Regions from separate parts of the Cellulomonas sp. NEAU-ZC6 genome, predicted to be linked through region 1. Evidence: riboswitches for the same ligand, from Rfam matches in the RefSeq annotation. Region 1 holds a riboswitch; the other holds the start of a gene.

Evidence for each region. A riboswitch is a leader RNA that binds a small molecule or an ion and turns the genes downstream of it on or off. The one in region 1 is predicted to bind thiamine pyrophosphate.
Region 2: another riboswitch for thiamine pyrophosphate. It lies ahead of AC1050_RS17100 (thiamine ABC transporter substrate-binding protein); the one in region 1 lies ahead of AC1050_RS13915 (YkoF family thiamine/hydroxymethylpyrimidine-binding protein).

Annotation. Positions count from the first base shown of each region.
Region 1 is NZ_JBXFYH010000003.1:71,323-78,627, reverse strand. Features, by position in the region: gene AC1050_RS13935 (VIT1/CCC1 transporter family protein) at 1-471, shown strand, start outside; gene AC1050_RS13930 (energy-coupling factor transporter transmembrane component T family protein) at 499-1,245, opposite strand; gene AC1050_RS13925 (ABC transporter ATP-binding protein) at 1,242-2,951, opposite strand; gene AC1050_RS13920 (ECF transporter S component) at 2,941-3,570, opposite strand; gene AC1050_RS13915 (YkoF family thiamine/hydroxymethylpyrimidine-binding protein) at 3,578-4,240, opposite strand; TPP riboswitch at 4,298-4,406, opposite strand; gene ybaK (Cys-tRNA(Pro) deacylase) at 4,460-4,957, shown strand; gene AC1050_RS13905 (ABC transporter permease) at 5,109-5,924, opposite strand; gene AC1050_RS13900 (ATP-binding cassette domain-containing protein) at 5,921-6,910, opposite strand; gene AC1050_RS13895 (helix-turn-helix transcriptional regulator) at 6,998-7,305, shown strand, end outside.
Region 2 is NZ_JBXFYH010000004.1:230,548-237,852, reverse strand. Features, by position in the region: gene AC1050_RS17105 (ABC transporter permease) at 1-1,205, opposite strand, end outside; gene AC1050_RS17100 (thiamine ABC transporter substrate-binding protein) at 1,216-2,325, opposite strand; TPP riboswitch at 2,406-2,537, opposite strand; gene AC1050_RS17095 (DUF4235 domain-containing protein) at 2,682-2,966, shown strand; gene mnhG (monovalent cation/H(+) antiporter subunit G) at 3,033-3,431, opposite strand; gene AC1050_RS17085 (MrpF/PhaF family protein) at 3,428-4,075, opposite strand; gene AC1050_RS17080 (Na+/H+ antiporter subunit E) at 4,072-4,653, opposite strand; gene AC1050_RS17075 (Na+/H+ antiporter subunit D) at 4,650-6,197, opposite strand; gene AC1050_RS17070 (Na(+)/H(+) antiporter subunit C) at 6,194-6,730, opposite strand; gene AC1050_RS17065 (Na+/H+ antiporter subunit A) at 6,727-7,305, opposite strand, start outside.

The DNA of each region.
Region 1 (7,305 bases):
GGCATCGTCTCCGTGGCCGCGACCGTGGTGGGTGTCGCGGGCGCCGCCACCGGGACCTCCGCGATGGTGATCGCAGGCGTCGCCGCGCTGGTCGCCGGCGCGCTGTCGATGGCCGCCGGCGAGTACGTGTCGGTCAGCAGCCAGCGCGACGCCGAGCGGGTGCTGCGGGCGCACGGCCTGCGGGACGCCGAGGAGGGGTTGACCAACCCGTGGCACGCGGCGCTCGCGTCGCTGGTGGCGTTCGTCGTCGGCGGGCTGGTCCCGCTGCTGGTCGTGCTCGCGCCGTGGGGGTCGGGGCGCGTCGTCGCGACCTTCGCCGCCGTAGTGCTGGCGCTGGTCGTCACCGGTTCGGTGAGCGCCCGCCTCGGCGGCGCCCCGGCGGGTCGCGCGGTGCTGCGCAACGTGGTCGGCGGCTCGCTGGCGATGGCGGTCACCTACGGCGTCGGCACCCTGGTCGGCCTGGCGCTCTGACGCCACCGCGGCCTCACCCCGCCGACCTCACCCCGCGAGCAGGCGGCCCGCCAGCACGACCACGGCGACCGCCCCGAGCACGACGACGGCCAGCAGCGCGTCCCGCGGACCGAGCGGCACCGGCCGCCAGAGGGTACGGGGGCTGGTCGACAGCCCGCGCGACTCCAGCGCGAGCGCCACCCGCTCCGACGCCCGCACGGCGGACACCAGCAGCGCGAACGCCGAGCGCGCCAGGTCGCGCCACCCGCTCCGCGGGCGACCGTCGCGCCCGAGCGGGGCGCGGACGAGTTGCGCGGTCCGGATCGTCGTCCAGCGGGCCGGCAGCCCGGCGAGCATCCGGTGCCCCGCGAGCAGCGCGTAGGCGTAGCGCGGGCTGAGCCGCGCGTGCTGGGTCAGGCTCACCATGAGGTCGCGCGGCGGCGTGCTCGCCAGGAACGCGACCGTGCCGACCCCGATCACCAGCCCGCGCGCCGCCAGCGCCGCCCCGACCAGCACGCCCTCGCGTGACAGCGGCAGGGCGGACCCGGGGAGCAGCGGCTCCCCCGGTCGGCTCACGCCGTTCACCAGCAGCACCCCGAGGCCGAACGTCCAGAACGGCACCTGCGCCAGCCACAGCGTCCGGCCCCGCACGCCCGCGGCCCAGCGTGCCGCCGCCAGCCCGAGCAGGTACAGCACCGCCAGCGTGACCGGGTCGAGCAGGGCGAGCGTCACCACGGACACCGCGGTGAGCAGCGCCAGCTTCACCGTGGGGTTCCGCGCCGCCAGCGGCGTCACGGGACCGGCACCGGCGGTCGCGCGCCCGCCCGCGCGTCGAGGGCCGCCAGCGCGTCCCGGAGCCGGGCCGCGTCGTCGACCCCCTCGGCGAGCCAGCGCAGCAGCCGGGAGGGCCGCAGCCGCGCGGTCGCCAGCAGGTCCTGGTCCCGCAGCAGGGCGTGCGGGTCGACGTCCGCGACCAGCCGGCCCCCCGCCACCACCAGGACCCGGTCCGCGCAGGAGGCGACCGCGCGCAGGTCGTGGCACGAGAACAGCACGCCCCGGCCGGCCCGTGCCGCGGCGGTCAGCGCCCGCAGCGCGTGACCCGTCGCGTGCCGGTCGAGCCCGAACGTCGGCTCGTCGGCGAGCAGGAACGGGCGGTCGTGCACGAGCATCGCGGCCAGGCTCAGCCGCCGCTGCTGACCGCCGGACAGCCGGTGCGGGTCCCGCTCCGCGAGCGCGGTGAGGTCGAACTCCGCGAGCGCCGCCGCCACCCGCCGCTCGGTGGCCGGCCCGGCGGGCAGGCCGACGGCGACCTCGGCCCGGACGGTGCCCGCGGCGAGCTGGTGCTCGGGGTTCTGCAGGACCAGACCGGCACGCGGGCCCTCGACGGTGCCGGCGACCGGGTCCAGCAACCCCGCGAGGCACGCGAGCAGGGTGGACTTGCCGGCGCCGTTCGGACCCACGAGCGCGACCACCTCGCCCACGCGCAGCGTCAGGTCGACGTCCCGCAGCACCGGCGCCGGTGCGGGTGCCCGCCGGTACGTCCGGCGGTGCGGCGGCGCGACCGCGACCCCGCGGGCCGCGAGGACGGGACCGGGCGGGGGCGGGTCGGCGGCGTCGGGTGCGGGGGTCCGCGGCGGCGCCGCCGCCAGCGCCAGGAGCTCGCGCCGGTGCTCCGGCGACCCGACGGGGCCGCCGAGCACCGCCGCCAGCTCGACGTCCAGCGGCAGCCAGCAGCCGCGTGCCAGCAGCTCGGGACCGGCCTGCGCGGCCACGCGGTCGGCCGGCCCGTCGTGGGTGACGCGACCCGCGCGGTCGAGCACGACCCAGCGCGCCGGCAGCGCGGCGAGCCCGGCGTCCCCCGCCAGGTCGTCCAGCCGGTGCTCGACCAGCACGCACGCGGCGCCGGTCGCGTCCCGGGCCGCGCCGAGCGCGGCACGCACCGCCGCGACGCCGTCCGCGTCCAGCATCGACGTCGGCTCGTCCAGCAGCAGCAGCCGCGGGGCGGTGACGACCGTCGCCGCCAGCGCGACCCGCTGCAGCTCGCCCCCGGACAGCCCGTCGGTGCGGCGCCCGGCCAGGTGCGCCGCGCCGGTCGCGGCCAGCGCGGCCGTCACCGCGGGCCCGATCGTCACCGGGTCCGCCCCGAGGTTCTCCAGGGGGAACGCGACCTCGTCGGCGACGTCGGGCAGGCAGACCCCGGTCTCCGGGTCCTGGGCGAGCACGCCCACGACCTCCGCCAGGTCGGCCACGCCGTGCTCGGCGACCGCGCGGCCCGCGACCTCGACGGTGCCGGTGACCCGGCCCGGCACCGCGTGCGGGACGGCACCGTGCAGGCAGCGCAGCAGCGTGGACTTGCCCGCGCCGCTCGGGCCCAGCACCAGGACCTGCTCCCCCGGGCCGAGCCGCAGGTCGACCGGTCCGATGCCGTCGCCGGACGCGAGCACCGCCTCGAGCCCGGTCACGACCAGCACGTCGCCGGCGTCCGCGGGGTCAGCCCGCACGGCGCGGCCCGACGGGGAGCGCGGCGGCGTGGTCCCGGCCGATCGCGTAGCCGTCGAGCACCCCGGTGCGGTGCAGGGCGTCCACGACCACCTTGGCCAGCAGGCCGCCCAGCAGGATCCCGGAGGCCGCCTGCAGCACGAACCGCAGCAGCAGCACGTCCTGCCCGTACCAGCCGAACCGGAACGCCGACCAGACGAAGACCAGGCTCGCGCCCAGCAGCCCCGACACGGCGAACCGCGCCCAGCCGAACCGGCGGTACCCGCCGAGCGCGAACGGGATCTCGCTGCCCAGGCCCTGCAGCAGCGCGGCCACCACGAGCAGCGGCCCGACCGGGGAGCCGAGGAACACGACCTCGACGACGGACGCCAGCACCTCGGCGAGCACCCCGACCCCGGGCCGGCGGATGATCGCGAGCGCGATCGGCGCGACCAGCAGCCACCCGCCCAGCAGCACGTGCTGCGCCAGGTCGCCGGCCGGCCCCATGAGGACCGCGAGCCCGTTCCACGCCTGCACCAGCGCCCAGTACAGGAAGCCGAAGACCACCCCGAGCACGACCATCAGCACGATGTCCTTCAGGGCGAGCGGCTCGCGCCGCGGGCCCCGCACGGACCCGCGCACGCCCGGCTCAGCCACGGGTCCGGGACGGGGAGCCGAGCGACAGGGTCACGTGGCTGGTGACGTGCTGCACGCTCCGGCCGACGCGCGCCCACGCCCCGACCACCGTCTCGACGACGGCGCCGACGTCGCCCTCCAGCCGGGTGACGAAGTGCTCCGACCCGCGGAAGGTGCCGGCCCGGCGGGCGAGGTCGATCGCCGCCTCGATGTCCCGCATGTGGTCGGGCTCCACCCCGGCCCGCACGTCGTCGACCAGCGGGTACAGCGCCCACTCGGCGACCGCCTCGCGGCCGGTGCGCCGACCCGCGGGCAGGTCGACGGGGCGCGGTCCCGCACCCCCGGGCAGCTCGCAGCGCACCTCGCCCGGGCAGCCCCGGGACAGGTGCACCGTCACGGAGGCGTGCCGGCCGGTCGCCGCGACCGCGTCCACCAGGTCGGTCAGGTAGCGCTGCAGGTCGGACTCGTGCCCGCCGACGTACGTGCTGACGTCACCGGTCGACACCACCAGGCCGCGGGTGTCCACCCGGGCCAGGACGTCGAGGATGACGTCGGCGAAGTCGTCCGCCATCACCGCCACCGTCACGCGCGCCCCGACGCCGAAGCGCAGCGGGTCGGCGGTCGGGTCGTCCAGGACCTGCGGCCCCGGGTGCTGCGACGTGCGTGTCTCGGTCATCGGTGTCCTCCTGCGCTGGTCGGCCTCAGCACGGGAGGGCGCACGGACGGGCGTCCGGCGTCCTGCGATGTCGCTCCCTGCGCTGGCATGACCCAGATCAGGTTCTACGGTCGGAGTTCGAGTACTCCCTCTCAGCCCGGCTCACCGGACTCCCGTGCTGCTCCGCACGCTAGCAGCACCTCCCGCGCGACGGCACCGCACGGTCCTAGGCTGGTCGGCGTGAGCAAGCCGAAGCAGCCGCCGACCGGGACGCCCGCGCTGGTCGCGCTGGCCGCGGCCGGGGTCCCGCACACCGCGCACGCCTACGAGCACGACCCGCGCAGCACCGTCGGCTACGGCCAGGAGGCCGCCGAGGTGCTGGGCATCGACCCCGAGCAGGTGTACAAGACGCTGATGGCCGACGTGGACGGCACGCTGACCGTCGCGGTCGTGCCGGTGGCCGGCAAGCTGGACCTCAAGGCGCTCGCCCAGGCCGTGGGCGGCAAGAAGGCCGCGCTGGCCGACCCCGCCGCCGCCCAGCGCGCGACGGGGTACGTGGTCGGCGGCATCTCGCCGATCGGGCAGCGGACCGCGCACCCGACCGTCGTCGACGAGACCGTGTGGCTGTTCGACACGGTGTTCGTCTCGGGCGGGCGGCGCGGCCTCGACGTCGAGCTGGCCCCCGGCGACCTCGTCGCCCTGACGTCGGCCACGGTCGCCGACATCGCCCGCCCCTGACCCGCCGGCCCCGCCCGGCCGCCGCGCCCCCGCCCCACCCCGGTCGCCGAGGGAGAGTCCCCGGCCCGAGGTCGAGCGGGAGAACGCTCGACCTCGGCGCGATCGCTCGACCTCGGCGGACCGAGGGGTGGGGGCGCCGGGGCGGGCGGGGTCAGCGGGCGCTGCGGGCGAGGGTGCGGACGCCGACCAGCAGGCCGAGCGCCGCCGTGAGCACCGCCGCGACCGCGCCCCACGCCACCGTGCTCGTCGCCAGGTCGCCGGCGAACAGCGCGCGCTCCGCGTCGACGACGTACCGCAGCGGGTTCACGTCGGCGGCGACCTGCATCCACCCCGGCCCGGTCTCCAGGGGCAGCAGCATGCCGGACAGGATCAGCAGCGGGAACAGCAGCGTCTGCTGCACCGCCCAGAACATCCAGTCCTGCTTCCGGACCGCGATGGCCAGCGCGTAGGACAGCGACCCGATCCCGACGCCGAACACGGCGAGCAGCACCAGGCCGACCACGGCGCCGAGCGGGCTGAACGTGAACCCGAACGGCAGCATCACGACCACCACGACGACCGACTGCGCGACGATGGGCACCATCTCCTTCCAGGAGCGGCCGACCAGCTGCGCCGACCGGGCCAGCGGGGTGACCAGCAACCGCTCGTGCGCGCCCGTCTGCATCTCGAACAGCAGGTTGGCGCCCGTGGTCGACGTGCCGAACAGCGTGGTCATCACCAGGATCCCCGGCACGAACCACGCCCAGACGTCACCGCCGGGCAGCCCGTCGCCCACCGAGCCCGCCAGCAGCGGGCCGAACAGCGCCAGGAACACGACCGGCTGGATCAGGCCGAACACCACGGAGAACGGGTCGCGCAGGGTCGGCAGCAGCTCGCGGGTCATCACGAGCCACGCGTCACCCCACCAGGACCGGGCGGCCTCGCGGGCCGGCAGCGTCTCGCGGGCGGGAACGGTCGTCGCGGTCATGCCGCCACCTCCACGGGCTGGGCCGGCCGCGCGCCCTCGTCGCGCAGGCTGCGGCCGGTCAGGGTCAGGAACACGTCGTCGAGGGTGGGCTGGTGGCCCGAGGCCCGGGTGACCGCGACGCCGCGCAGGGCGGCCTCGGCGAGCACGCCGGGCAGGGCGGTGGGGGCGTCGGCGACCCGCGCACGCACGGCGGTGCCGTCCACCTCGAGGTCCCGCGCACCGGGGGCCCGCTCCACGATCCCGGCCAGCGCGGGCGCGTCGGCGGGGTCCGCGACGCCGAGCTCCAGCCGGTCGCCGGCCAGGGTGTGCTTGAGCCCCGCCGCGGTGTCGTCGGCGATGACCCGGCCGTCGTCGACCACCACCACCCGCTCGGCCATCGAGTCGGCCTCGTCCAGGTAGTGCGTGGTCAGCACCACGGTCATGTCGTGCTGCGCGCGCAGCCGCAGGATGTGCTCCCACAGGTTCGCGCGGTTGTGCGGGTCCAGCCCGGTCGACGGCTCGTCCAGGAACAGCAGCCGGGGCGCGTGCACCAGGCCGAGCGCCACGTCGAGCCGCCGCCGCTGCCGGCCGGACAGGTCCGAGACCTTGCGCCGCGCGAGCGGCTCCAGGTCGAGCTGCGCCATCAGCTCCCCGGCCCGGCGGCGGGCGTCCCGCCGGTCCAGGCCGTACACGACGCCCTGCACGACCAGCTCGTCGAGCGCGCGCTGGGCGTGCCCGGCGCCGTTGCCCTGCCCGACGTAGCCGATCCGCCGCCGCACCAGCGCCGATTCCCGGGCGATGTCGGCCCCGGCCACCTGCGCGGTGCCCGCGGTCGGCGCGATCAGCGTGGTCAGCATCCGGATCGTCGTGGTCTTGCCCGCGCCGTTCGGGCCGAGCACCGCCACCAGCTCCCCCGGTCCGATGTCCAGGTCGATGCCGCGCACGGCGTGCACGGTCGGCCCCTTGCCCCCGCTGAAGTCCTTGGTCAGTCCGCTCGTACGGATCACGTCCCGCTCCCCTCACCTCGGTCGAGGTCCCCACGGTGCTCGGGGTAGCGGTCAGATCCTGTCCGCTACCGGGAGCAGACTGCTGGCATGGCCGATTCCGTGGATGCCGCCGCCGCGACGCCGTCGTCGCGGCTGCTGTCCCTGCTCTCGCTGCTGCAGACGCGCCGGGACTGGCCGGGCGACGTGCTCGCGGACCGGCTGGGCGTGAGCGCCCGGACCGTGCGGCGGGACGTCGACCGGCTGCGCGCCCTCGGCTACCCCGTGCACGCCACCAAGGGGCCGGACGGCGGGTACCGGCTGGCGGCCGGCAGCGCCATGCCGCCGCTGATGCTCGACGACGAGCAGGTCGTCGCGCTCGCCGTCGCGCTGCAGACCGCGACGACCGGCGTCGACGG
Region 2 (7,305 bases), on a different contig from region 1:
ACCCGGGGGCGCCGGGACACCACGAGGGCGACCAGGCAGCCGACGACCAGCGCCAGCACGGTCGCGTCGACGGCGATCCGGAGCGAGTTGCCCAGCGCCTCCCACACCGTCACCGTCAGCGCGTTGCGCCCGCCGGTGGTGCCGAGCGCCCGGTAGTGGCCGAGGCCCCACCCGTCGCCGGTCCGCAGGGAGCCCGCCACCAGCGTGCCGAGCGGCAGCGCCAGCAGGACCAGCACCACGGCGGTCACCGCGGCGGGCAGCGGGTGCGGGCGGCCGGTCGCGGCGACGGCGGTGTCGACCAGGGACAGCGCGCGCTCCCGGCGCGACCGCGCCCGCGCCGCGACGGCCAGCGCGCCGGCGACGACCACCACCTGCACCACCGAGAGCACCGCGGCGGCCCGCAGGTCCAGGAACTGCGTCGTCTGGATCCAGATCTCGGTCTCCACCGTCCCGAACCGCATCCCGCCGAGCACCAGCACCGTGCCGAACGCCGTCGCGCAGAACAGGAACACCAGCGACGCGGCGGACGTGATGGCCGGGGTCAGCGCGGGCAGGGTGACGGTCCGGAAGGCCCGGGCGGGCGACGCGCCGAGCGACCGCGCGGCCTGCTCCGGCCGCGGGTCGAGCCGCTCCCACATGCCGCCGACCGTGCGGACCACGACGGCGTAGTTGAAGAACACCAGCGCCGCGATGATCGCGGTGAACGTGCCGTCCAGCTGCAGGAACCCCAGCGGCCCGTTCTCCCGCAGCAGCGCCCGGAACGCGACGCCGACGACGACGGTCGGGAGCACGAACGGCACGGTGACGAACGCCCGGAGCGCGCCCCGCCCGGGGAACCGGCACCGGTACAGCACGTAGGCGCCGGGGACGCCCAGCAGCACGGCGAGCACCGTGCCGATGGCACCCTGCGCCAGGGTCAGCCCGATGATCCGCCAGGTGCGGGGCCGGGCGAACACCTCGGTGAAGCCCGACAGGTCGAGCGCACCGTCGGGCACGAACCCGCGCCCGACCAGCGCCAGCACCGGCCACGCGAAGAACACGCCGAGGAACACCAGCGGCACCGCGGCGGCGACCGCCCAGGCGGCACCCCGGCCGACGGCCCACGCCCGCGCGGGCGGCCGCAGCGGCGGCCGGTCCGGTCCCGGGCGCGCGGGCGCCCCCGGCCGGCGGGTGCCGGCCGGGGACGGCCGCGTGGTGGTGCTCATCGGGGCGTGCTCAGCCCGTCACCAGGTCGGTCCACTCCCGGACCCAGTCGTCGCGGTGCGCGGCGATGTCGTCCAGCGGGACCTCGAACGGCTGCTCTGCGAGCGGCGCCCACTGCGCCCAGGACTCCGGCAGGTCCACGGCCGAGCTGACCGGGTACATGTACATCGAGCCGGGGATGTCGGCCTGCACCTCGTCGGACAGCAGCCAGTCGACCAGCTGCTGCGCGCCCTCGGGGTTCTGCGCGCCGGCCAGCACGCCGGCGTACTCGACCTGCCGGAAGCACGTGTCCAGCAGCGCGCCGGTGGTCGGCTCGCCGCCGCCCTCGGGGACGGTCTCGGGCGGGGACGACGCGTAGGACAGCGCGATCGGCCTCGGGCCGCCCCCGCCGCCGCCGGAGAAGTCGGTGTAGTAGGCGTCGGACCAGCCCTCGGCGACCTTCAGCCCGTTCGCCTGCAGGTCGGCCCAGTACTGCTGCCAGCCGTCCTCGCCGAACGCGCCCACGGTCGCGAGCAGGAACGCCAGGCCCGGGCTGCTGGTCGCGGCGTTGGTGACCACCGTGAGGTCCGCGTACCGCGGGTCGGTCAGGTCCTCGAGCGTGGCCGGCTCCGGGATGCCCTGCGCGGCGAACCAGGCGTGGTCGACGTTCAGGCAGACGTCGCCCATGTCGATCGCGGTCAGCGAGCCCGAGCCGTCGGGCGCGTACCGGGCGGCGTCGGCGGCCGCGGGGACCTGCGACTCGTACGGCTCCAGCACGCCCTCGTCGATCGCCCGCGAGGCGAAGGTGTTGTCGATCCCGTAGACGACGTCGCCCAGGGGCGCGTCCTTGGTCAGGATCAGCTGGTTGACCAGGGCCCCGCCGTCACCGGGCGCGACCTGGGTGACCGTCAGCCCGGTCTCCTCCTCGAACTGCTCCAGCAGCCCGTCGCTCACGTGGAACGAGTCGTGCGTGACCAGCGTGACGGTGCCGCTGCCGGACCCGGCGGGGTCCGCGGTCGACGCCGAGCCGGACGACCCCGCGACGGAGCAGGCGGACAGGGCCAGGGCCGTGGCGGCGAGCCCGGCCAGCCCCGCGGGGGCGGGGAGCCGGGACGCCCGGCGGTGTGCGCGCGTGCGCGCCATGGTGGTTCCTCCTCGATGGGCACCGAGGGGGTCGCTCCGCACCGGCGCGCCCGCGCGAGCGGTGCACGACGGCACGGGGCGACTGAGAAGTCCCGACTCCCTACGCCGGTGCTAACCGGATCAGGTTCGAGGGTCTGCGGTCCGTCCGCACTCTCAGCGTCGGTCGGGCCGCGGCTTGTCGCGCGACCCGGGACGCTCCCCTGTCGTTCGCCGCCGACCCTACACCGCACGGGCGCGCCGTCCGGCCCCGCCCGCGCGCGCCCGGCCCGGACCGCCCGTGACCTGCGGCCGGGCCGCCACGGCGCTAGCGTGGGCCGGGTACCCGAGCCCGCACGACGCCCGACCCTGGAGGTCCCGTGGCCGACGAAGAAGCCCAGTCCACGTTCGCCAAGATCACCGGCCTGGTCGTCGCCGGTGCGGTCGCCTGGCTGGCCGGCAAGGCCGTCGACGCCGTCTGGAAGGCCACCTCGGGGCACAAGCCGCCGAAGCCCGAGGACGACGCGACCGACATCCGGATCGGCGAGGTCGTCCTGGCCGCCGCGATCACGTCGGGCGCCGTGTCGCTGGCTCGCGTGTTCGCGACCCGCGGCACCAAGAAGTTCGTGCAGCGCGTGGACCGGAACCGCCGCCTCCCCGGCTGACCTTCCGGACGACGCCGGTGGCGGGCCGTGACGGACCGCCACCGGCGTCGTGCTGCCCGGCGCGGGTCAGGCGTCCCGCTCGTCGCGGCTCTCGTCCGCCTCGCCGCCGTCGCGGCCGTCGACCTCGTCCTGCGCCTGCGTCAGCTCGTCGACGACCAGCAGGTCCCGGCGGACCTTGCCGGTGCGGTAGCCGGCGCGACCCACCAGGTGCGCGGCGACGGGCGCCGTCAGCATCTGGAACAGCGCGACGAGCACCAGCGCCCACACGGCGGCGCCGGAGCGCAGCCGCAGCGACAGCCCGATCAGCACCAGGATCAGCCCGAGCACCTGCGGCTTGGTCCCGGCGTGCATCCGGGACAGCAGGTCGGGGAACCGCAGCACGCCGACGCCGGCGGCCAGCGCGAGCAGCGCGCCGCCGAGCATGCAGACCGCGGACACCACGTCCGCGATGGTGTCCCAGCTCATCGGGCACCTCCCTGCTCGGACCGGTCGGACGGGTGGTCGGTCGTCGCGCGCTCGGCCGCGGCCCGGTCCGCGGCGGCGTCCGCGCCGGCCAGCTCGGCGGCGTCCGCGTGCTCCCCCGGCCCGTGCTCGTCGACCTGCGCCTCGTCGCCGTGCTCGCGGCGGTCCTCGTCGGGCACGGTCTCGGCACGCCGCGCCTGGTCGCCGTGCGCGGCGTGCTCGGCCCGGACCTCGGCCGGGTCCGCGGCGGGCCTCGGGGCCTCGACGGCGGACGCCTCGGCCTCGCGCGCCCGGCGCGCGCGGCGGGCGGTCTCGGCCTCCTCCTCGGCGCGGATCCGCTCGGCCTCCTCCGCCGCGATCTCCTCGCGGGACCGCACGCGGCCCTCGCCCTCGGGCTCGACGGACGCGAACCGGGCGATGGTCGTCGATCCGACGAAGCCGACCAGCGACAGCACCACGAGGATCGGCACGACGTCGGTCCGGCGCTCGGCGGCGGCGTAGAGCGCCACGGCCGCCACCACGACGGTCACGATGATGTCGAGCGCCACGGTCCGGTCGAGCATCGACGGCCCGCGCTCGGCGCGGATCAGGGCCAGGACGCCGGCGGCGGTGAGCAGCGCGGCGCAGATCAGCAGGACGACGGTCATGCGCGCACCTCCGCGCGTCGGGCGCCGCGGCCGCGCGGCTCGAGGCCCGCCTCCCGCAGCTCGCTGTCCGAGGCGAAGGCCCGCAGCACGCGCTCCTCCTGCTCGAGCACGGTGCGCCGCGCCCGCTCCACGCCGCCGGACTGCTCGACGTCCAGCACGTGCAGGTAGAGCATGCCCGTCAGCCGGTGCGCCTCGACGACCAGCGACCCGGGGACCAGCGAGCAGAGCTCCGCGGTCATCGTCAGGTACAGGTCCGAGTGGTTGCGCAGCTGGACCCCGATCACGGCTCCGCGGGGGGTGTGCCGGGGCCGCAGCGCGACCCAGGAGACCTCGACCGAGGCGTGCACGAGGTCCCACGCGAACCGGCCGACCAGCACGGCCAGCGCGACGGGGCGGATCGTGCCGTGGAACTCGATGGGGGTCATCCGCAGCAGACCGGTGACCGCCACGGCGATCACCGCGCCCGCCAGGAGGTTCCCGAACGAGAAGTCGCCCCACAGCAGGACCCAGACGGCGACCAGCCACAGCATGGTCGGCCACTGGGTCGCCAGCCGGCGACGGCGCGGGTGCAGGCTCACCGGTCGCCCTCCCTCGCCGCGTCGACGGACTCCCCGGACCCGCGGCCGTCCTCCGGCAGCACGGACTGGATGTACACGGAGCGGTCGGCCAGCGCGCCGGCCGCGCGCTCGGCGTACCCGTAGAGGGGTCCGGCACCGACGGTCAGGGCCAGGCCGAGCACCACGAGGGCACCGGCGGAGCCGACCATGCCGCGGGGCAGGTGCGTGTCGGGCACCGGCTCCGGCGGGGTCTGCCAGAACGCCTTGTTCCACGCCTTGATCAGCGCGTAGAGCGTGAGCAGCGAGGTGAGCACGCCGCCCACCACCAGGGTCAGGGCCAGCCCGGAGCCGTCCTGCACGCCGGCCTGCAGCAGCCCGACCTTGCCGAGGAACCCGGACAGCGGCGGGATGCCGCCGAGGTTCATCGCGGGGATGAAGAACAGGATCGCCAGCACCGGCGCGATCTTCGCCAGGCCGCCGAGCGAGTCGAGCGACGTCGACCCGCCCCGGCGTTCGATCAGCCCCGCCACCAGGAACAGGCCGGTCTGCACGATGATGTGGTGCGCGACGTAGTAGATCGCCGCGGCCCAGCCGGTCTCCGAGGCGAGCGCGATGCCGAAGATCATGTAGCCGATGTGGCTGACCAGCGTGAACGACAGCAGACGTTTCAGGTCGTCCTGCGCGACGGCGCCCAGGATGCCCACCACCATCGTCGCCAGCGCCGCCCACATGAGGACGTCGTCCATCCGGCCCTCGGGGAACAGCAGGGTCTGGGTGCGGATGATCGCGTAGACGCCGACCTTGGTCAGCAGTCCGGCGAACACGGCGGTCACCGGCGCGGGCGCGGTCGGGTACGAGTCGGGCAGCCAGGCGGACAGCGGGAAGATCGCCGCCTTGATGCCGAACGCGAGCAGCAGCATCACCTGCAGCGCCAGCCGGACGCCGGGGTCGATCTCCGGCAGCCGCTCGGCCAGCTGCGCCAGGTTCACGGTGCCCGTCGCGGCGTACGTCATCGCGATGGCGATCAGGAAGAGCAGCGAGGACAGCAGCGCCACGACCACGTAGATGCTGCCGGCGCGGATCCGCTCCCCGGTGCCGCCGAGCGTCAGCAGCACGTAGGAGGCGGCGAGCAGGATCTCGAACCCGACGTAGATGTTGAACAGGTCGCCGGACAGGAACGCGTTCGCGACGCCGGCGGTCAGGATCAGGTAGGTCGGGTGGTAGATCGACACCGGCGCGGCCTCGTCGCCGTCGGCCTCGCCCTGGGCCAGCGAGTACAGCTGGACGCACAGCGTCACGGCCGCCGACACGGTGAGCATCAGCGCCGACAGCCGGTCGGCGACCAGGTCGATGCCGACCGGGGCGGCCCAGCCGCCGATGTCCACGACCAGCGGGCCGTCGTCCGCGAGCACCAGCAGCGTGGCGGCGACCACCAGCACGATGCTCAGCGCGATGACGCTGATGATCCGCTGCAGCCGCGGGCGGCGGTACAGCGCGAGCGCCAGCCCGGCCCCGAACAGCGGCACGACGACGGGCAGCGGCACGAGCCAGCTGTACTCGCTCATCGGCCCTCCTGCCCTCGGTCGTCGGTCGGTCGGTCGTGGTCGTCGTGGCCCACCGCGGCGGGCGAGCGTTCGCCCTCGTCCGTCTCGTCCCGGGTCTCGGCGGCCTCCTCGTCGAGGGTGGTCGTCGACTCCTCGGTGTCGTCGTCGGCGAACGCGCGCTCGTCGCGGGCGGCGAGGCGGGCGATGCGGCGGTCCTCGAGGTCGTCCTGCACCTCGTCGTGCCGGTGCAGCTGCCAGGACCGGTAGGCCATGGCCAGCAGGAACGCGGTCATGCCGAGCGTGATGACGATGGCGGTCAGCACCATCGCCTGCGGCAGCGGGTCGCTCATCCGGCCCTCGGGCTCCAGCCCGACGATCGGCGGCCGCCCGGCGGCGCCGCCCGCGACCAGGAACAGCAGGTTCGCGCCGTTGCCGATCAGGATCACGCCGATCAGCACCCGGGACAGGCTGCGCTCCAGCAGCAGGTACACCCCCGCGGTCACCAGGACGACGATCACACCGACCAGGACCAGGTTGGGGCTCATGTCGATCATCGCGCGTCCTCCGTCCGGGCGCCGGGCCGGTGCTCGACGAGGCCGGCCGCCGCCGCGTCCACGCGGATCTCCTCGGCGGGCTCGGCGTCGCCGCCGACCCCCACCGGATCGCCCTCGGCCTCGGACTGCCGGTCGATCTCCGCCCCGAGGCTCCGGAGGATGTCGAGGATCAGACCGACGACGACCAGGTAGACGCCGACGTCGAAGAACAGCGACGTGACCAGGTGGATGTCCCCGACCAGCGGGAGCGAGACGTCGATGATCCAGGACTGCAGCACGCTGCCGCCGAAGATCAGCGCGCCCAGCCCGACGCCCGCGGACAGGAACAGGCCGCTGCCGAGCAGCAGGCCCGGCTGCACCGGCGCCGCCTCGCCCAGCTCGTACCGGCCGCCGGCCAGGTAGCGCACGATCAGCGCGATGCCCGTGACCAGGCCCGCCGCGAAGCCGCCGCCCGGGGCGTTGTGCCCGGAGAACAGCAGGAACAGCGAGTACACGATCATCGTGTGGAACAGCAGCCGCACCACGACCTCGAACACGACGGACCGGCGGCGCGGCGCCAGGGTGCGGCCGGCGCG